Regions from separate parts of the Streptomyces sp. NPDC002513 genome, predicted to be linked through region 1. Evidence: riboswitches for the same ligand, from Rfam matches in the RefSeq annotation. Region 1 holds a riboswitch; each other region holds the start of a gene.
The links. A riboswitch is a leader RNA that binds a small molecule or an ion and turns the genes downstream of it on or off. The one in region 1 is predicted to bind cyclic di-AMP.

Region 1 (7,128 bases):
CGACCGGACTGACGGTGACCGTATGTGACCGTGATCCCGTTCCGAGGCTGCCGACTTCACGCTGTGCGATGACCGTTGCGGCGGTTCCGGAACACCGGGAGACGACGGGGTGCTATAGGGCGCATTGATGCGGGGGCGCTCCACAGGGCGCCCCGGGAGGTGGCTCTGTGCCCCTTGCGGCGTCTTGGCACGATGCCCCGCAGGCCGGGCGCGGGTCCGTCTCCGCCGCCGTCGTCGCCGTCCCGCCTCGTGGCCCGGTGTCAGAGCCCTCCGCGTCCCTCGTTAGGCTCCGGCTTCATGGACGTACTCATCCATCTCTTCGTCGGCCTGCACATCGTCGGCATCGCCGCGCTCCTCGGCGGCTTCCTCACCCAGATGAAGGCGATGGGCCGGGGCACGGCCCGCTTCGTGCCCGCGATGCTGCACGGCGCGCTGACCATGCTGGTCACGGGTGTGGCGCTGGTCGGCCTCAACCAGGCGGAACATCACACCATCAACACGATCAAGATCGGCATCAAGCTGGCCCTGCTGATCGTGATCCTCGGCCTGGTCTACGTGAAGCGCGACGAGGAGCAGGTCGAGAAGCCCCTCTTCGCCCTGGTCGGGGCGCTGACCATGGTGAACGTCTTCATCGCCGTGCTGTGGACCTGAGGCTGACCGCCCCGGACCCGACGGCCCCGACGAGGACCGCGCACCAGACCGCCACCGCGATCCACAGCAGCACCTGGCCGGGGCCGCGCAGCCATGGCGCTCTGAGGCCGTCGGCGACGGACAGCGCCGCCACCGCCGTCATCCCCATCGGGAAGACGGTCGACCACCTCCGTACGTCGTAGCCCGTGCGCGGCCGGCCCAGCTCGGCCGCCGCCAGTACGCAGTACCAGGCGAAGGCGAGGGCGAGGAGGGCGATGGTGACGCTCCGCAGGACACCGGTGTCGTCGATGTTCCAGAGGTAGAGGCCCACCTGGGCGGCGTGGACCAGCCATGCCCCGGCCACCGCGGCGAGGGCGAGCGCACCGCCCGCCACCCACTGGTCGCCCGCGCCGGCCGTCACCTGCCGCCGGTCGAAGCACCACAGCCCGATCAGGTAGAACGCCAGACCGAACCAGAAGAACACCAGCGCCAGATGGGCGAGCCAGGCCACTCGCACGGCCGCGGCCAGCACCGCCCCGAGCACCGCGATTCCCTCCGTGGCCAGGCAGCCGAGGAACACCGCCCCGGACATACCGCGCTCCCAGTTCCGTACGACCAGGAGGACCAGAGCCGCCCACAGCACGAAGGCCAGCGCGAGGAGCGCCTCGGCGAGCTGCTGCCGGTCCAGGAACGACACCCGGGTGCCCAGCACGGCGGTGGCCGGGACCACCGCGAGCGCGGCCGGGGAGCCGGCCGGCCACCTCGCGCGTCCCCACAGCGGCCGTAGGGCGATGGCGGCGGCCAGTCCCAGCCAGGCGGCGCCCGCCAGGGCCAGGGCGATACGGGAGACCAGCTCGTGCCCGGTCTGGTGCAACCCGACCGACAGGACGCCGGTCGCCAACACGGCGGCCCCGGTGACGGGCGGACGCTGCGCCCACCAGGTGTGGAGCGCGGAGGTGCCAGACATGCGCCCGATGCTAGGGACGCGCGCACGGCTTGCGTACGGGGCACGCGCGCGTGGAGCCCGAAAACAACCCCACGCGCGCGTGGAGCCCGCGGACAGCCACGCGCGCGTACCGCCCGAAATTCCGGGGCGTGCCGCACGGGACCCGTGTGGCCGGGAAACGGCCACACCCCTGGGGCCCGCCGGAGCCTTGTCCCGGCCCGCCGGAACCGGAGTCGTCGGACTCAGGCCGGCCGCACCACGCTGTGGATGATCGACGCACCGCCGTAGTAGACCGACTCCTCGCGAACGTAGGCGCCCGGCTTCGGGGCGTGGATCATCATGCCGTCGCCGATGTAGAGGCCGACGTGGCTGATGTCGTCGTAGAAGAAGATCAGGTCACCCGGCTGGGCGTCGGAGAGCGACACCGTGGTGCCGACGTTCACCTGGGCGTACGTGGTGCGCGGCAGCGTGACTCCGGCGGCCTTCCACGCGGCCTGGGTCAGGCCCGAGCAGTCGTACGACCCGGGGCCCGTCGCGCCCCACACATACGGCTTGCCGATCTGCGCGCGGGCGTAGGCGAGGGCCTTCGCGGCCTGCGTCGCGTACGAGGAGTCCGCTGCGGTGGACCCCGAGGAGCCGGCCGTGGTGGTCGGCGACGGCTGCTGTGCTGCCTTCTCCTGTGCCGCCTTCTGCTGTGCCGCCTGCCGACGGGCCAGCGCCTCCGCCTGGCGCTGGGCCTCCTCCTGCTTCTGCTTCTCGAGCGCGGCGAGCCGCGCCTTCTCCTGCGCGGTCAGCTCGGACAGCAGCTCCCGTGCCGCGGTGAGCTTCCTCTGGACGTCCGACTTGGCCGTCCGGAGCGTCGTCTGCGACTCGGTGAGCGTCCGGAGGCTGTCGGTGGCCTCCTGGCGCTTCCTCATCGTCGCGGCTTGTTCGGTGACGTACTGGTCGACCGCTTCCTTCTGACGGCTGGTGAGCCGGCTCATCAGCTGCGTCTGGTCGAAGTAGTCCTGGGGGTTGTCGGCCAGCAGGAGGGTGGCCGTGTCGGGGGCCGCGGCCCCGGTCCGGTACTGCGCGGCGGCGAACGAACCCAGCTCCTCGCGCGCGTCGTTGAGCTTCTGCGTGCGCTGGGCCACGTCGTCGAGGAGGGAGTCGACGTTCTTGCGCTGCTCGGTCGATCTCTCCTTGGCCGCGTCGTACTTCTCGGTGGCCGACTCCGCCTGGCGGTAGAGGTCGTCGACCTTCTTCGCGACCTCCTCGACGCTGGGCCTGCCGTCGGCGGCGGGCGCGGCGTGGGCCGTCTGCGAGAGCAGTGCCACGGAGGTCAGGGCGGCCGTCGCGAGGGCGGGGGTCCGCATGCCCGCGATGCGTGGGCCCGAGGTGCGGGACTTGCGGTGCGGCGCCATGAGAGGCGTCTCCTTCCGTATTCCGCCTACCGGGTTAGCTGTCGGGTTCGGGCGGGTGGTTCGGAAGGTGTGCCCTACGGCCGTGTCCCCCAGGACGCTCGGCCGATTCACCCCAGGTCGGGTGGGTCCCCGGCTCCGGCCGCACGGGGCACCGGACTCGGCGGAGGCCGCGCGGCCCGGCGACCTTCGCCGGTGGGGGTCGTGCGGCCCGCCCGGCACGCTAGCCAACTCCTGTGGTTCTTGTGAAGGTTGATGCGAGATATGTCCGATACATTTCCGTGACCTCGGCCGCGGGGCCCCGCATCGGGCGCGCACCGTGAACGGGCGGGTCCGGACGGTGACCCGTGTTGTGCGAGTCCGGTCCATGGCACGGAGTTTTCGGGACGGCGGCCGGTTGTCGGTGGAGCGCCCTAGACTCGGAGAGCGATGAGCAGCCTCTTTGACGACAGCTTCCTGGCGGACCTCCAGGCCACCCCGGCCCCTGAGGAGGAACCCCCGCCGCCCGAGGACGATCATGCTCCGGAGCCGGTTCCGGACGATCTGTTCGGCGGGCGCTTCGACCTGCCGCCGGACCGGGACGCCTACTACCGCGACGGCGCGCCCCGCCCGGCCATCGACCCCCGGGCGCTGCTCGAGGGGCTGAACGAGAACCAGCGCGCGGCGGTCGTGCACGCCGGCTCCCCCCTGCTCATCGTGGCCGGTGCCGGCTCCGGCAAGACCCGTGTGCTCACGCACCGCATCGCCTATCTGCTGGCCGAGCGGGGTGTGCATCCCGGGCAGATCCTCGCGATCACCTTCACCAACAAGGCGGCGGGCGAGATGAAGGAGCGGGTCGAGCAGCTCGTCGGCCCGCGCGCGAACGCGATGTGGGTGATGACCTTCCACAGCGCGTGCGTCCGCATCCTGCGCCGCGAGAGCAAGAAGCTCGGCTTCACGTCCTCCTTCTCGATCTACGACGCCGCCGACAGCAAGCGTCTGATGGCGCTCGTCTGCCGGGACCTGGACCTCGATCCCAAGCAATTCCCGCCCAAGTCGTTCAGCGCCAAGATCTCCAACCTGAAGAACGAGCTGATCGACGAGGAGGACTTCGCCGCCCAGGCGACCGCGGGAGGGTTCGAGAAGACCCTTGCCCAGGCGTACGCGCTCTACCAGTCGAGGCTCCGCGAGGCGAACGCACTCGACTTCGACGACCTGATCATGACGACGGTCAATCTGCTGCGTGCTTTTCCGGACGTCGCCGAGCACTACCGCCGCCGCTTCCGCCACGTCCTCGTCGACGAGTACCAGGACACGAACCACGCCCAGTACGCCCTGGTCCGCGAGCTGGTCGGCACGGTCGAACACCCTGTGGACGCGCCGTCCGGCGAGGACGGCCTCCAGCCCGCCGAGCTGTGCGTCGTGGGTGACGCCGACCAGTCGATCTACGCCTTCCGCGGTGCCACCATCCGCAACATCCTCCAGTTCGAGGAGGACTACCCGGACGCCACCACGATCCTCCTGGAGCAGAACTACCGCTCCACGCAGACGATCCTGAGCGCCGCCAACGCGGTCATCGAGCGCAATGAGTCGCGCCGCCCCAAGAACCTGTGGACCAACGCGGGCTCGGGCGCGCGGATCACCGGCTATGTCGCCGACACGGAGCACGACGAGGCGCAGTTCGTCGCCGACGAGATAGACCGCCTCACCGACCGGGGCGAGGCAAAGCCGGGCGATGTCGCCGTCTTCTACCGCACCAACGCCCAGTCCCGTGTCTTCGAAGAGGTCTTCATCCGCGTCGGCCTGCCCTACAAGGTCGTCGGCGGCGTCCGCTTCTACGAGCGCAAGGAGGTCCGGGACGTCCTGGCCTACCTCCGGGTGCTGGCGAACCCGGAGGACTCCGTTCCGCTGCGGCGCATCCTGAACGTGCCGAAGCGGGGCATCGGTGAACGCGCCGAGGCGATGATCGACGCCCTGTCCCAGCGGGAGAAGATCAGCTTCTCGCAGGCACTGCGCCGCGTGGACGAGGCGTACGGCATGGCGGCCCGCTCGACGAACGCGGTCAAGCGGTTCAACGCGCTGATGGAGGACCTGCGGACGATCGTGGAGTCGGGCGCGGGCCCGGCCACGGTCGTGGAAGCCATCCTGGAACGCACCGGCTATCTGGCCGAACTCCAGGCCTCGACCGACCCCCAGGACGAGACCCGCATCGAGAACCTCCAGGAACTCGCCGCCGTGGCCCTGGAGTTCGAGCAGGAGCGCGGCGAGGACGCGGCGGGGGCCGCCGGCCCGGGGGGCACACTGGCCGACTTCCTGGAGCAGGTCGCCCTGGTCGCCGACTCCGACCAGATCCCCGACGACGAGGAGGGCGGCGGCGTCATCACGCTGATGACCCTCCACACCGCGAAGGGCCTGGAGTTCCCGGTGGTCTTCCTGACCGGCATGGAGGACGGCGTCTTCCCGCATATGCGGGCGCTCGGCCAGACCAAGGAACTCGAGGAGGAGCGGCGCCTGGCGTACGTGGGCATCACCCGCGCGCGAGAGCGGCTCTACCTCACCCGGTCCGCCCTGCGCAGTGCCTGGGGCCAGCCCTCGTACAACCCGCCCTCGCGCTTCCTGGAGGAGATCCCGGACCAGCACGTGGACTGGAAGCGGACGGGTGCCTCCTCCGCACCCGCTTCCACGGGTCCCGTCTCGGGCGTGGCGGCCTCCCTGTCCTCGTCACTGTCCTCGGCCCGGTCGCGGTCCTCGGCCGCGGGAGCGTCCGGGTTCGCCACACGCCGGGGCGGTGCGACGGAGAGGCCGGTGGTCTCCCTGGCGGTCGGCGACCGCGTCACGCACGACCAGTTCGGCCTGGGCATGGTGGTCGGGGTGAAGGGCACGGGTGTGAACGCGGAGGCGACGATCGACTTCGGGGACACGAAACCGAAGCGGCTGCTGCTGCGGTACGCGCCGGTGGAGAAGCTGTAGACCGCACGGGCAGGCCCCCGCCGAACGGCGGGGGCTCACCGGTGGGTCGATCAGGTGGGGTCCAGCCCGTGGCTGCGCAGCCAGGGCAGCGGGTCTATCGCGGCACCGCCGTTCGGCCGTACCTCGAAGTGCAGATGGGGGCCGGTGGAGTTGCCCGAGTTGCCGGAGTACGCGATCGGCTGGCCGGCCTTCACGACCGTCCCGGGTGCGACCCGGTAGCTGGAGAGGTGGCAGTACCACGTCTCCGTGCCGTCCATGGCTGTCAGGATCAGCATGTTGCCGTAGGCGCTGTTCCACTGGGTGCGGACCGTGCCGTCGGTCGCGGCCATGACCGTCGTGCCGTAGGAGACGGGGAAGTCGATACCGGTGTGCACCGACATCCAGTTGACCCCGGCCTGGCCGAAATAGGCGCTGAGCCCCCGCTGTGTGACCGGCAGCACGAACTTCGGCCGCATCCGCTCCTTGAGGGCCGCCTCAGCCGCCGCCTTCTTCTTCTCGGCCACCTGCTGGGCCTTGAGGTCGATCCGTTCCTGCGTACGGCTCGCCCGGTCCGCGAAGTCGTTCGCGCCCGCGGAGAGGTTCTCCAGCTGGGAGTCCAGCTTGTTGTTCGCGGTGGACGGTTTCACCGGCGTCGCGTCGGACGCGCTCGCCGTCGTCTCCTTGGTGTCGCTCCCGCCCACGCCGACGGTCGCGGCGGCGATCCCGGCGACTCCCATCACACACGCCGACGGCACGGCGATGGTCAGCAGCGCGGAGCGCCTCGCCGGGGTGCGGCGCCGGGACCGGCCGGCCGCGCGGGACGCGGCACGCGAGGCCGGCGCGGGAGTGACCTCTTCCTGGTCGTCGAGCAGGGGCGCGTCGTCGGACGGCTCACGCGGGGGTGCCGACTCGTCGTCGTCCGGGGCGTGCCGCTCGTGCGGGAGCTGTTCGAAGGTGGCGGTGGCCTGCTGGTCGAAGGCGTCCGCGGTGTCGAAGACCTGCGTCTCCGGGTGATCGAAGGTCTGCGTCGCGGCCTGGTCGAAGGTCCGCGTCGCGGCCTGATCGAAGGACTCGGCCTGTTCGAAGTGCGACGTCGCCGTGGTCGCCGCCGTCCGCGGGGCGTGCGCCTCGTGCTCGCCGGTGGCGCCCGCGTTCCACTGGGTGGCGTCGTACGCCCCCGTGTCGAATCCCTGCGTGCCCCAGTCCCACTGGGTCGCGTCGGCG
Region 2 (7,128 bases), on a different contig from region 1:
GAGGGCGCCCGCGCCGATGACGTCCACGCGTCCCGGATGCATGGAGGGGATCGCCGCCCGCTCGGCGTGCGTGGACGCGAGGAGCCACTCGGTGATCTCACGGACGCGGTCCAGGGAGATGCGGGAGTGGTGGATCTTCTCGGAGTCGTACTCGGGGAGGTTCTGGGCGATCGCCGCGACGGTGGTCACCGAGCCCGCGAGGCCGACCAGCGTGTGCGCCTCGCGCAGCGGCACGGTCCGCTCCGCCTGGTCCAGCGCGGCCTCGACGTCGGACCGTATGGCGGCGATCTGCTCCTCGGTCGGCGGGTCGCTGACGACACCGTGGTGCACGAGGTGACGCTCCGTCATGCGCACGCAGCCGACGTCCACGGACCGGGCACCGCGCACCAGGTCGTCGCCGACGACGAACTCCGTGGAGCCGCCGCCGATGTCCACGACCAGAAAGGGCCTGGCGAGGTCCTCCCGGCCCGTCAGCTCCTTGGTCGCGCCCATGAAGGAGAACTCCGCCTCCTGGTCCCCGGAGATGACCTCGGGCTCGACGCCGAGGATGTCCAGGACCCCGCGGACGAACTCCTCCCGGTTCTCGGCGTCCCGGGTGGCGGACGTGGCGACGAAACGCAGCCGCTCGGCGCCGTACCCCTTGATGATCTCCGCGTACTCCCGACAGGCGGCGAACGTGCGCGCGAGCGCCTCCGGGGCGAGGCGCCCGGTCCGGTCCACGCCCTGCCCGAGCCGGACGATGGTCATCCGCCGGTCCAGCTCGACGAGTTCACCGGTGGCGGGGTCGGCGTCCGCCACCAGCAGCCGGATGGAGTTCGTACCGCAGTCGACGGCGGCGACGCGTGTCACTTGCCCTTCTCCTTCTCCCCGGACCCGTCTCCCGCGGGCCGCTTCTCTCCGGTCCGACTCTCCCCGGCCTGGCTCTCCCCGGAGGCGGGGAGATGAACGGGCTGGACGGCGAACCAGCCGGTGTCCGTCGTCTCCACCTCCCACTCGTCGTCGGGCGGCGGCCCCGCGGGCGTCACACACGACCCCTTGCGCCACCACTCCGGCAGCATCGCGAGCGCCTCGTCGCCGAGCGGGTTGACGCCCGGACCGGCGGCCAGCGAGTGCGCCACGAGCACATGCAGGCACTTCACCCGGTCCGGCATCCCGCCCGCGCTCGGGAAGCCCGCCAGGACCTCGATGGCGTCGCGGCGGGCGATGTAGTCCTCGTGCGCGGCGCGATAGGCGGCGGCCAGCTCCGGGTCGGCCGCCAGACGCTCCGTCATCTCCTTCATGACGCCGCCCGCCTCCAGCGTGCCGATCGCGGAGGCGGCGCGCGGGCACGTCAGGTAGTACGTCGTCGGGAAGGGGGTCCCGTCGGGGAGCCGCGGCGCCGTCTCCACGACGTCCGGCTGCCGGCACGGGCAGCGGTGCGCGATGGCGCGCAGCCCGCGCGGCGCGCGGCCGAGCTGCTGCTGGATGGCCTCGACATCCGCGTCCGTGGGCTCGGTGCGCGGGGTGGGCGGCGGGGGCGTTTCCATGCGGTACGAAGTCTCTCTTGTGTCGCTGTCGGGCTCCGGTGCGCCTCTGTCAGGCACGGTCGGGCTCTGTCGGCTCTGTCGGGTTCACTGCTCGGACGCGTCGGCCTTGTCCACCCCGTCCCAGACGCCCGTGTACCAGGGGCGCGCGAGGGCCGTCCGGTGCACGCGGGACTGCCTGGCCGGGTCCGGGTCGACCACGATGTACCCGGTCTCGCCCGGCATCACATAATGCAGCCGCTGCCGGATCTGCTGCTCCGCGTACGCGTCGTCCTGCCAGCGCGCCTTGAGGTCGCGCAGTTGCTCGACCCGGTTGCGGGCCTCCTGCCGCTGCCGCTCCAGATCGGCGATCTGGGCACGCTGGGAGACGTACTGCCGTATCGGGTACGCGAGCGCCACGATCAGCGAGCACAGCACGAGGGCGAGCAGGGCGGCCCGGCCGGTCAGCCGGGAACGGCGGGCCTGCCGTCTGGTCTGGGAGCGGTAGACCCGGGCCGCCGTCTGCTCTCCGAGCAGCCGCAGCCTGGTCGCGGTGGAGAACCGGTCACGGTCCTTCACGGCCATGTCTTCCGCCTCCCCTTCACACGTGCGTACGTCCCCGCACACGGTACGGGACCGCGTACGGGGACGTACGGACGACTGGCTAAGGCGTTGCCCTGCGTGCTCAGCCCTTGAAGCGCGGGAACGCGCTGCGGCCGGCGTACACCGCGGCGTCGTCGAGGATCTCCTCGATGCGCAGCAGCTGGTTGTACTTGGCGACGCGCTCGGAGCGGGCCGGGGCACCGGTCTTGATCTGGCCGCAGTTGGTGGCGACGGCCAGGTCGGCGATGGTGACGTCCTCGGTCTCGCCGGAGCGGTGGGACATCATGCACTTGAAGCCGTTGCGCTGGGCCAGCTCGACGGCGTCGAGGGTCTCGGTCAGCGAGCCGATCTGGTTGACCTTGACCAGCAGGGCGTTGGCCGCGCCCTCCTCGATACCGCGGGCGAGGCGCTCGGGGTTGGTGACGAACAGGTCGTCGCCGACCAGCTGGACCTTGTCACCGAGCTTGTCGGTGATGACCTTCCAGCCGGCCCAGTCGTCCTCGAACAGCGGGTCCTCGATGGAGACGAGGGGGTAGGCCGCGACCAGCTCCTCGTAGTACTTCGTCATCTCGGCGGCGGAGCGCTCCTCGCCCTCGAAGACGTACTTGCCCTCCTTGTAGAACTCGGAGGCAGCGACGTCGAGGGCGAGGGCGATCTGCGTGCCGGGGGCGTAGCCGGCTTCCTTGATGGCCTCGAGGATCAGGTCGAGGGCCTCACGGTTGGAGCCGAGGTTCGGGGCGAAGCCGCCCTCGTCGCCGAGGCCGGTGGACAGGCCCTTGCTCTTCAGCACCCTCTTGAGGGTGTGGTAGACCTCGGTGCCCCAGCGCAGCGCCTCGGAGAAGGACTCCGCGCCGATCGGGGCGATCATGAACTCCTGGATGTCCACGTTGGAGTCGGCGTGCGAGCCGCCGTTCAGGATGTTCATCATCGGCACCGGCAGCAGGTGCGCGTTCGGGCCGCCCAGGTAGCGGAAGAGCGGGAGGTCGCTGGCCTCGGAGGCGGCGTGGGCCACGGCGAGGGAGACGCCGAGGATGGCGTTGGCGCCGAGGGAGCCCTTGTTGTCGGTGGCGTCCAGGTCGAACATCGCCTGGTCGATCAGGCGCTGCTCGGTGGCGTCGTAGCCGACCAGCTCCGGGCCGATCTGCTCGATGACCGCGAGGACGGCCTTCTCGACACCCTTGCCCTGGTAGCGGTTGGGGTCGCCGTCACGGAGCTCGATGGCCTCGAAGGCGCCGGTGGAGGCGCCGGACGGAACGGCGGCACGACCCGTGCTGCCGTCGTCGAGGCCGACCTCGACCTCGACCGTGGGATTGCCTCGGGAGTCCAGGATTTCCCGGGCTACGACGACGTCGATGGACGGCACGAGCATCTCCTTCTTGGATGTGACACGGGAAGTGCGGGGCTGGTGTGCCCAGCGACTAGAGCCTAACCGCCCCGGGGCATCGGCCAGCCGACCGACCGTCCCGTGGAGAGGATGACGGTCCGCATTGTTCCACAACGGAACAAAGGCGAGGTGGCGAAGAGGGGACGCAAAAGCAAAGAGCCCCGCTCCGGTGCGTACGGGGGAAACGCACCGGAGCGGGGAGCCCGTGGGGACGGGGGCGGTCCTCAGGTGACGCCCGCCGCGAGGGCCGCGGCCAGGGGGACGCCGGGGGCCCGCCGCCGGGCGGCTGTCACTTCAGGTGCAGCTGCTGGCCCGGATAGATGAGGTCGGCGTCCTCGACGATGTCCTTGTTCAGCTGGAACAGCTTCTCCCAGCCGCCCTGGACGTGGTGCTTCTCGGCGATCGCGCTGAGAGTGTCGCCCTTGACCACCTTGTACTCGCCGTCGCCCTTCTTGACCTTCTCGCCGGTCGGGGTGGTGACGGTCTTCTGGGGAGCCGGGCGCTGCGCGGAACGGCTGGCCGCCTGCTGCTCGGTCGAGCGGGTGGTGGTGCTCTTCGGGGCGGCACTCTTCGGCGTGGCGCTCTTCGTGGAGGTGCCGGAGCCGGCGGAGCTGCCCGTGGCGGCCGGGGTGCCGTCGTAGGGAGTGCTGGACAGGCCCGTGCCGCAGACCGGCCAGGCGCCCTTGCCCTGACCCGCGAGGACCTTCTCGGCGACGGCGATCTGCTGGGACTTGGAGGCCAGGTCGGCGCGCGGGGCGTAGGCGGTGCCGCCGTAAGCGGCCCAGGTCGAGTTGGTGAACTGCAGGCCGCCGTAGAAGCCGTTGCCGGTGTTGATGGACCAGTTGCCGCCGGACTCGCACTGGGCGACGGCGTCCCACTGGGTGGCGGTGGCGGCGGAGGCGTTGCCGGCCGCCATCAGCGGGGCGGCGACGGCGGCGCCGGCGACACCGGCGAGCGCGAGGGCGCGGACGACCTTGGACGGACGGCGGTGCTTGTTCTTGCCGGAACACAGCATGATGGATCCCCTCACCGACGCCTGCGAGGTGAGCTGTCGGGTTCGGGCCGGTTGAGTTGCCCGGCCGCACACCTCCCCGGTGCGCGGCTCCACCCCAAGCCGCACCCGGTCAACTCCCGGGCGCGGCGCCTACCTTGGGTCCCCCGCTCCTGCCTACGGCGCTTGACGCGACGACTGTTCCCACACGGCCGCTGGCAGGATTCGGCGTTGCGACCGTCGGAGCCCGCTGTGGCGAGCGATCACGACCGTAAGCAGTCGTTGCGCCGAATTCCAAAGACGATCAGGGCTTATGAGACTCATATCTCACTCTCATCAAACCGGACATTCGACGCGAAGTGGGACGTGAAATGTCTTCGCCCAGGCGGCAGTTCAGGACCCGCCCCCGGACAACCCGACCGTGACCGCAAGGCTCTGACCGGGGAGGATGAGGTCGGGGTCGGCTCCGACCGTCTTCTTGTTCGCGTCGTACAGCGCGGTCCATCCGCCCTTGAGGTCAAGGGAGTCGGCGATAGCCGACAGATTGTCCCCGCGGTGGACGGTGTACGCGTCGTCGGCCGCCTCGCGTGCGGCGGCGGAGCCGCGCGAGGCATGACGGCCGGACGACCCGTCCGCACGGCCGCCCGCGTCACCCTCGTCGCCATTGCCGCCACGGTGGCGGCCCCCGGCCGAAGACGCCCCGCTCTGCCCGGCCTTGCCCGAATCGTCACTCTTCGTCGCGACCGAGAGCGGGTCGAGGGAATCCTGGGACCCGCTCGTGTCGCCGACGTCACCGCGCGAGTCATCGGTCGCCGTCGAGGACGGCGAGGACGGCGAGGACGAGGGAGAGGAGGGGGACGACGGCGATACGGAGGAGGAAGGCGACGAGGAGGACGACGACGTGGCCGAGTCCGACGCTCCGGACGAGTGCCGCGAAGGGGATGAGTCGGACGAGTGGGACGAGCCGGAAGAGTGGGATGAACCGGCCGAGCCGGATGAGCCGGACGGCTCGAAGTCCACCCCGGAGTCCGAGAAGAAGACGGAGTCGCTGCGGGAGGAGTGGTCGCCCACGCCCGTGTCGACGTCCGCGGCGGCCGAGTCCTTGCTGAGCCCGGAGGCCCGGCCGCAGGCTCCCCAGGCGGAGGCGCCCCGCTGGTCGAGGATCTTCTCGGCGACGGCGATCTGCTGGGAGCGGCTCGCCTGGTCGGGACGGGGGGCGTAGTCGAGACCGCCGTACCGGTCCCAGTCCTTCTGGGTCAACTGAAGTCCGCCGTACCGGCCGTTGCCGTGGTCGGCGCTCCAGGAGCCGCCGCTCTCACACTCCGCGACCTGGTCCCAGGTCGTACCGCTGGCCGCGCTCGCACCGGTGGCACCGAGGAGCGGGATCGCGATCGCTGAGCCGGTGACCCCTGCCGCGACAATGAGAGCCGGAGCCTGGCGGGGGCGACGGTGCCGACCGTTCCCGGAGATCATGCGGTTGCCTTTCGCGCGACAGCGGTGACCAACGCGGCGGCTGTGGCATACCGCCGCGTTGCTGCGTGAAGGTATCCGCAGTCGAACGCTTGTCACAAGTTAATGCAGCGTAGATCACGTGAACATCACGGAATTGAGAAAGTGTCACCCTTCCGCGGCCGTCGGCGTGTCCGCCACCTCACTCCGCGGCACCGCCGGTACGGCGATGACCTCACTTCGGAACCGGCGTGAACTCCACCGGAAGCGTGCGCAATCCCCGCATGATGAGCCCGCCACGCCAGCGCACATCGGCTGAATCCACCGCGAGTCGCAGGTCGGGGAGACGGGTGAGGAGCGTGGCGAGCGCGGTCTGTCCCTCCAGCCGGGCGAGGGGGGCGCCGAGGCAGTAGTGGATGCCGTGCCCATAGCCGAGATGCTGGTTGTCACGGCGGGAGAGGTCCAGGACGTCGGGGCCGGCGAACCGCTCCGGATCCCGGTCCGCGGCGGCGAGCACCACGAGGACGGGGTCGCCGGCGGCGATGTCCTGCCCGCCGATGGTGACCGGCCGGGTCGCGAACCGCCAGGTGGCCAGCTCGACCGGGCCGTCGTAGCGCAGGAGTTCCTCGACACCGGTCTCCAGGAGGTCCCTCTCGCCACGGGTGAGCGAGGTCTGGAGGCGGGCCCGCTGCCCGGGGTGGGTCAGGAGGGCGTACGTCCCGTTGCCGATGAGGTTGACGGTGGTCTCGAACCCGGCGAAGAGCAGGATGAAGGCCATGGCGGCGGCCTCGTTCTCGGTGAGGTGCTCGCCGTGGTCGAAGGCGCGGATGAGCCCGGAGATGAGGTCCTCGCCGGGGCCGGGCGTCTCGGACAGTGCCTCGCGCTTGCGGTGGATGAGGTCGGCGAGATAGCCGCGCATCTTCTTCACGGACCGCGCGACCCCGCCCCGGGGACCTCCCCCGTGCCGGATCATCATGCCCGCCCAGTCCCGGAAGTCGTCCTGGTCCTCGCGGGGGACGCCGAGCATGTCGCAGATCGCGTAGATGGGGAGCGGGAAGGCGAACTCGTGGATGAGATCGGCGGACCCGCGGTCCGCGAACCGGTCGATGAGCTGATCGGCCAGCTCCTGCACCCGGGGGGCGAACTCGGCGACGCGGCGGGGCGTGAACGCCTTGGAGACCAGCCGACGCAGCCGGGTG
Region 3 (7,128 bases), on a different contig from region 1:
TTCTCCGCGGCGTCGAGGCGGTACCAGCCCTCCCAGGTGGTGAAGCGGATGTTCCGCTCGGTCAGGAACGCCTCCACCGCCTCGGGCGCGGGGGAGGCGGGCGTGTGCAACCGCCCGCCGGCATGGTCGTCCAGCAGGTTGGCGACCGTCTCGTTGGCGTCGCCCTTGGTGTGACCGATCAGGCCCACCGGACCGCGCCGGATCCAGCCGGTGACATAGGTGGACCGCAGGTGCTCGCCGTTCTCCTCCACGACCCGCCCGCCCTGGTCCGGCACGGTTCCCGACTCGAGATCCCAGGGCAGCTTGGGCAGCGGGTCCGACAGATAGCCCACGGCTCGGTAGACCGCGGTCACGTCCCAGTCCCGGAACGTCCCCGTGCCCTTGACGTTGCCGGTGCCGTCGAGGGCGGTGCGCTCGGTGCGCAGACCGACGACCCTGCCGTCCTCGCCGAGGATCTCGGTGGGCGACTCGAAGAGGTGCAGGAACAGCTTGTGCGGCCGGTCGCCGACGTCCCGGATCGCCCAGTTCTCCAGTGTCTTGGCGACCATGTCGGCCTGCTTGTTGCCGCGCCGCGTCGCGATCGAGCCCTCGTCGTAGTCGATGTCCTCGGGGTCGACGATGACCTCGATGCTGGGGGAGTGGTCCAGCTCCCGCAGCTCCATCGGGCTGAACTTCGCCTGCGCCGGGCCGCGGCGTCCGAAGACATGGATCTCCCGGGCCTTGTTGGCCTCGAGTCCGTCGTGGACGTTCGGCGGGATCTCGGTGGGCAGCAGCTCGTCCGCGGTCTTGGCCAGGACGCGGGCCACGTCGAGCGCGACGTTGCCCACGCCGAGGACGGCGACCTTCTCGGCCGTGAGGGGCCAGGTCCGCGGCACGTCCGGATGTCCGTCGTACCAGGAGACGAAGTCCGCCGCGCCGTAGGAGCCGTCGAGGTCGATGCCGGGTATGTCGAGGTCCCGGTCGGCCGTGGCGCCCGTGGAGAAGATCACGGCGTCGTAGAACGTCCGCAGGTCGTCCAGGCTGATGTCGGAGGGGTAGTCGACGTTGCCGAACAGACGGATCTGCGGCTTGTCGAGCACCTGGTGCAGGGCCGTGATGATGCCCTTGATCCGCGGGTGGTCGGGGGCGACGCCGTAGCGTATGAGGCCGAACGGGGCCGGCATCCGCTCGAAGATGTCGATGGACACACCGGACTCGGCGGCCACCTCGGACTTGAGCAGGGCGTCGGCAGCGTAGATCCCGGCGGGGCCGGCTCCGACGATGGCTACCCGCAGGGGGCGCGGCATGATCAGGTTCCCTTCGAGCGGTGACAGACGGCTCGTCGGAAACCCTAAACTAAGGCAAGCCTTACTTGGTACGAGGGTCCCCTCTATGACGTCATAGGACTACCTTATGGGTCATCGCCGGGTTTGTGGTGACAGACCGCCTGGCTGGCGAGCGGGCCGGCCGCCGGGCCCGGAGGACCGTCACGGCCACCCCGGCACCGGAACGGCGCCGTGGCTCACCTACTCGCCCCGGTGCTCCGGGGTGAGAAGGAGCATCGTGGCGTCGTCGCGGACCGTGTCGCAGAAGCGTACGAGATCTTCCCACACCCGCTCGGGCGTCTCTGCGGGATCGTCGTCCGCGAACCGGGGAAGCCGGTCGACGAGGGGATAGAACATGCCGGTCGCGTCGCGTGCCTCCCAGATGCCGTCCGAGGCCAGGAACAGATGGTCGCCGCGCTCCAGCGGCCGGGTGACCTCGTCGTAGGTGCCGCCCTCGCTCAGCCCGATCCCGAGGGGAGTACCCGACGACACGTCCAGCTCGGTGGCCTTGCCGTCGTGGAGCAGCACGGGCGGCGGACTGCCGCAGGCGATGATCCGTACCGTCCCGGCATCGGGGGTGAACTCCAGCAGCACCGCCGTCGCGAACAGCTCCCCGAGCTGGGAGTTTCCCGAGTCCGCCAGCAGCCTGCGGTCGAGGCGGGAGGCGACCGAGGGCAGATCGGGCTGGTCGAGCACCGCTTCCCGGAAGGCCCCGAGCAGCGCGGCGACGGTCGAGACCGCCGACAGCCCGTGTCCCTGCACATCGCCCATGACCACGCGTACCCCGGTGGGGCCCTCGCGCACGTCGAAGAAGTCGCCGCCTATGAGCGTCCCGCGCTGGGCAGCCCGGTACAGACCCGTGCAGTGGACCTGTCCCACCCGCTCCGGCAGCGGGGGGACCAGTGCGTTCTGAGCCGCCTCGGCGACCGTGCGCTCGACGTTCAGCTGGGCGTCGCGATGGCTGCGCACATACGACACGAACACGCTCAGCAGGGCGACGAAGATGATGGTGAGCAGATCCGCGTTGCCCGGCCGGTCCAGGTGGAAGGCGCGGGTGTGCTGCACTCCGATGACGAGGACGCCGAGCAGCGCAGTGGCTGAGGGTCCGTAGGACAGGACGGCCAGGGGCGGGATGGCTCCCAGGAGGAATCCGATGTCCAGCGGCGAGGGCGCGGTCAGGCTGACGACGGCCACGATCATCAGCAGGACCACGGGCAGCACCTTCACCCACCAAGGGGGCGGCGCGCCGCGCAACCAGCCGCGCTGGTCCCCCTTCCGGTGAGTCCGTGTGACACCCAGGCTTTTCACATCCCCTACGCTCCTCCGCGAAGCCGTCTGCCGCAACGCCCACGATGGCCGCGTGAGCTGTCCGAACGCGCAGGTGAGACGGTGCGGACGAGCCGCCGAGGCGTTGCTTCGAGCACTCTCCGTCACCGGTGATCGACGAACGGCCGGCCGAGGGCCGAGGACCGGGGGAGAACGTGAGCAGTGCCGCGCACACGGGTGGGTCACGCGGGCCGCGTCACGCTGTGGATCGCCGCCTCACCGGCGTAGCGGACCGCCTCCTCGCGGATGAAGGCGCCCGGGCCCGGTGCGTGGATCATCATGCCGTTTCCGGTGCAGAGGCCGACATGGCCGGCGTCCGGGTTGAAGAACACGAGATCGCCGGGCCGGAGGTCGGTGAGCGGGATCGCCGGGCCGACCGCTGACTGATCGCGGGCCGCACGCGGGAGGGTCACCCCGGCCGCCTTCCAGGCGGCCTGTGTGAGACCGGCGGCGTCGTACGAGTCGGGTCCGGCCGCGCCCCAGAGGCACGGCCTGCCGATCTGCGCGCGGGCGAAGGCGACCGCCTTCGCGGACTTGGTGTCGTACCCCGGCTCCTGTGTCCCGCCGATGCCGAGGGGGAGCCCGGTGCCGGGAACGGTCTCGGCGCCGTGGAACGGTTCGGTCGTGGTGAGCGGTTGAAGGTCCGTCAGCGGTTCCGTGGCGAGGGGGGCCGCGGCGGAGGGGCCCGCGCCGGCCGAGGCGGCCGGGATGCCGCTGCCGGGGGCAGGGGGCTGCTGCCACGGCCAGGTCCCCTCTACCGCGCGGCCGGCCTGCTCCTCCGCCGTGCGCCACGCGTCCGTCGCCGGCCGGGACCCGATCGCCAGGGGCGGCGTACCGCGCCGTGCGGTGTGCCGGGCCAGCAGGTCACGGGCCGCGGCGAGCTTGTGCCGGTTGCGCTCCTTGGCGGTCCTCGGGGTGGCCGGACCGGGCATGGTGACCGTCGAGGGCAGGTCCCGGGAAGTCTCCGGCCTCTTCTCCGGGGCCGCCGGCAGCGCGGCCACGGGACCGGCGGTCAGCTCCGCCGCGGGACGCGCGGCCGGCCCGGCGGTGAGTTCGCGGACGGGCCGGCCGGCCGTGTCCGGCTCGCGGAGGACGAGGTCGCTCCCCGGACGACTCGCCGGGCCCGAGGGCCGGGCCGCGTCCGGACGGTCCGGCATCCTGTCGGGCGGCAGTGCGGCCGGAACGGTCGGCCCCAGCCTCAGACGCGCCGCCTCGAACCACTGCCGGGTCACGTCGTCGAGGACGGGATCGGCGCCCCGGCGCTCCGTGCCGAGCACCGGGGTGGCACGCCTCTGTGCCCCCGTCGCTGCCGCGCGCGTCGCGTTGAAGGTCCCGCTGTCGGTCTCCGCCCGGTCGTACAGGCTCTGGATCCGCTGCCGGACCTCGTCGTGGCTCGGCCCGTCGTCCTCGGTGAACCTGCGCATGCCGGGGAGGCCGAAGTCTCCGGGGCCCGGGGTTCGCTCCGGCGCCATGGGGCGTACTCCTTCCGTGCTCCGCCTACCGGGTGAGTTGTCGGGTTCGGGCGGACGGATCCGGAAGGTGTGCCCTACGGCCCCTGCCCTGTCGGGCAGTCGGGCCGATTCACCCCGTGGTCGGTCGGGTCCCCGGTTCCGGTCGTGGTCAAGGCGAACCGGATGAGGCGGAGGCCGTGCAACCCGGCGATGTTCGCCGGAGGGAGTTGCGTAGCCTGTTCGTCAACCTAGCCAACTTGTGTGCCTGGTGTGAAGGTTGAAGCGCTGAATGTCCGGTACCTCTGTGTGATGTTCGTCCGGGCGTTCCCGTAGGGCTTGCCTCGCGCGCTCTCGCCTCGCGTGTCTGATATTCCGTTCTTCAGGTGTTTCGGCATGATGAGTCCGATGCTTCGGCAGGATGAGGTGGAGCGCTCAGGAAGGTCATCCCCCATGCGACGCAGGTCCAAGGCGGACGACTCCGTCGCCCGGGCGCGTGTCGCCGAGCGCCGGGCGCGTGCCGACTACACCGGCGGTGTCTACGGCTCCCTGCTCGCCGCCTCGGTGGTGGTCGGCGCCGGCGCCCACGGCCCGTTGCCGCGGACGGAACTGGTACTGCTGCTGTTGGGCACCGGCGTGGTGTTCTGGATCGCGCATGTGCACGCCCAGCTGTTCGGCGCCCACCTGGCACAGCCGGGCCTGGACCGCCGGACCGTGCTGCATGTGTGCCGTGACGAGTGGCCGATCGTCAAGGCCGCCGTCCCGCCGGCCGCCGCGGTCGCCGTCAGCCCGCTGCTGGGCCTGGACGTGCGGGGCGGGATCTGGCTGTCGCTCGCCGTCGCCGTGGCCGGGCAGATGGGCTGGTCGGCCGCCGCCGCACGCCACGCCGGCGCCTCCTGGCGCCTTGTGGTGGCCTTCGCCGCGATCAACCTGGTGATCGGTCTGCTGATCATCGTGTTCAAGATCGCACTGAAGGACTGACGGCCAGAGCCGTTCCGAAGGGCTGACGGTCAAGACCGTTCCGAGGGGCCGACGGCGCGGAGCCGACCCGTCCCGGCCCCGCGGGGCGGGACCGGTGCGGCAGCGGGCCATGCCCCGGGACGGTTCACCTGTCCCAGGTGAGGCGCGGGCACGCGCCGGGGCGGACGATCACGGGAAGCGGCGCACTTCGCGCCCCAGGCCATCTGCGAGAGAGCAGCTCATGCGCTACGAGATCCGCGTCGACGGGCAGCTGTCGGACACGCTGGCCCAGGCCTTCCCGGAGCTGGACCACGTGACGATGTCCGGCCAGACCGTCCTGTTCGGCCCCGTCCTCGACGAGGCACACGTGTACGAGCTGCTGGCCCGCTTCCAGTCGCTCGGACTGCACGTCCTGGAAATGCGCCGACTGCCGGAGTGACGGTGACCGCGCCCGCTCACCCGTCCCGGGTGAGGCAGGCCGCCGGATGCCGTGGGCACGCTGAAGGCGGCACGGGGCCGCTGTCGGGGCGCACGCCCGGAACGGAGGAGGAGAAATGGTCACGCAGACGTACCTCGCGTACGACTACCCACTGCTGAGCGCCTTCTGGACACTGCTGTGGTTCTTCCTGTGGGTCATGTGGTTCGTCCTGCTCTTCCGGGTCGTCCTCGACATCTTCCGCGACGACTCCCTGGGCGGCTGGGCCAAGACCGGCTGGCTGGTCTTCTGCATCGTGCTGCCCTTCCTCGGCGTCTTCGTGTACGTCATCGCCCGTGGCAAGGAGATGGGCCGCCGGGAGATGTCCCAGGTCCGGGCGCAGCAACGGGCCCTCGACGACTACATCCGCGAGACGGCAGGCCGCCAGGGGCCTGCCAGCAGCGTCGACCAGCTCGCCAAGCTCTCCGAGATCCGCGCCCGCGGCGACATCACGGACGACGAGTTCCGCAGGGCGAAGGAGCTGGTCCTGGCGGGCCACGCCCCCGGGACTCCCCCGCCGCCCACCCCTCCGGGCAGCTCCACCCCCTCGGGCACCTGAGGGCGCGACGGACCGCCCTGCGGCAGGCGGAGAAGGCCGTGGGTGCGGCAGATTCCCTTCCGTCGGCAGGAATCGTGGATCACCTGTCCTGCGGCTGGTTCTGGGGCCGGTGACGGAAGCCGTCGGCGTGAATGATCCGCGGGTGCGGACGGCCGTGGTGGACGGTCGGGGTCCGGTGGAGGGCGATGAGCGCGGCGTCGTCGCCGAGGTGCCCGCCGGTGTGGGCGAGCAGGTCACGCCGGATGCGGTGCAGCAGCGCCTCGGGACTCTCCTCGGTCCACTGGGCCACGCGGTCCGCGAGCGGATAGAAACGGCCGGCGGCGTCCCGCGCCTCGATGACGCCGTCGGTGTAGAGCAGGAGGGTGTCTCCGGGCTCGAAGGAGAACACGTCCAGGTGGTAGTCCGCCGCGTGTGCCGAACCGATCCCCATCGGGGGCGCGGGGTGCACGCTCGGGACGGTGACCACGTGACCGGGGCTCAGCAGGAGCGGCGGCGGATGCCCGCAACTGGTCATGCGGGTGATCGGGTCCCCGTCGGGGATCTCCATCAGCAGGGCGGTCGCGAAGCGTTCGCCCGCTTCCTCGGGCGGCTCGAAGTCGGCCAGATAGCGGGTGACGCTCTGCTCCAGCGTGGCGGCCAGATCCCGTAGGGACGTCTGCCGGTGGCCCGCCTCGCGGAAGGCGCCGAGCAGCAGGGCGGCCTCGCCGATGGCCGAGAGGCCCTTGCCGCGTACGTCGCCGATCATGACGCGCACCCTGCTGTCGGCCCGGGTGGCGGCGTACAGGTCGCCGCCGATCTGCGCCTCGTCCTCGGCCGCAAGGTACAGACAGGCCACCTTCAGGGGGCCGATGTTTTCCGGCAGCGGCCACAGCAGGACGTGTTGTGCGGCCTCGGCCACCGACCGGACCTGGGCCAGCTGGCGACGGTGCCGGTCGCGGACGGCGCAGTAGACCACGATCATCACCGACAGCAGGAACAGGGTGAGGATCTGCACGATGTGGTTGGTGGTGCTCAGCCCGCCGTGCAGCACGGCGATGACGACCTGCGTGGTCACCG

Region 2: another riboswitch for cyclic di-AMP. It lies ahead of ACWD5Q_RS06445 (transglycosylase family protein); the one in region 1 lies ahead of ACWD5Q_RS07445 (NlpC/P60 family protein).
Region 3: another riboswitch for cyclic di-AMP. It lies ahead of ACWD5Q_RS06045 (NlpC/P60 family protein); the one in region 1 lies ahead of ACWD5Q_RS07445 (NlpC/P60 family protein).

Annotation. Positions count from the first base shown of each region.
Region 1 covers NZ_JBSFXK010000007.1:91,533-98,660, reverse strand. The annotation lists gene ACWD5Q_RS07455 (hypothetical protein) at 298-651, shown strand; gene ACWD5Q_RS07450 (SLAC1 family transporter) at 629-1,597, opposite strand; gene ACWD5Q_RS07445 (NlpC/P60 family protein) at 1,819-2,979, opposite strand; cyclic di-AMP (ydaO/yuaA leader) riboswitch at 2,988-3,152, opposite strand; gene pcrA (DNA helicase PcrA) at 3,406-5,925, shown strand; gene ACWD5Q_RS07435 (M23 family metallopeptidase) at 5,976-7,128, opposite strand, start outside.
Region 2 covers NZ_JBSFXK010000006.1:78,664-85,791, reverse strand. The annotation lists gene ACWD5Q_RS06465 (Ppx/GppA phosphatase family protein) at 1-849, opposite strand, end outside; gene ACWD5Q_RS06460 (DUF501 domain-containing protein) at 846-1,526, opposite strand; gene ACWD5Q_RS06455 (FtsB family cell division protein) at 1,611-2,087, opposite strand; gene eno (phosphopyruvate hydratase) at 2,188-3,474, opposite strand; gene ACWD5Q_RS06445 (transglycosylase family protein) at 3,779-4,504, opposite strand; cyclic di-AMP (ydaO/yuaA leader) riboswitch at 4,508-4,675, opposite strand; gene ACWD5Q_RS06440 (transglycosylase family protein) at 4,874-5,953, opposite strand; gene ACWD5Q_RS06435 (cytochrome P450 family protein) at 6,165-7,128, opposite strand, start outside.
Region 3 covers NZ_JBSFXK010000005.1:181,039-188,166, forward strand. The annotation lists gene ACWD5Q_RS06035 (FAD-dependent oxidoreductase) at 1-1,286, opposite strand, end outside; gene ACWD5Q_RS06040 (PP2C family protein-serine/threonine phosphatase) at 1,506-2,531, opposite strand; gene ACWD5Q_RS06045 (NlpC/P60 family protein) at 2,813-4,102, opposite strand; cyclic di-AMP (ydaO/yuaA leader) riboswitch at 4,109-4,268, opposite strand; gene ACWD5Q_RS06050 (hypothetical protein) at 4,532-5,059, shown strand; gene ACWD5Q_RS06055 (hypothetical protein) at 5,280-5,477, shown strand; gene ACWD5Q_RS06060 (SHOCT domain-containing protein) at 5,593-6,072, shown strand; gene ACWD5Q_RS06065 (PP2C family protein-serine/threonine phosphatase) at 6,152-7,128, opposite strand, start outside.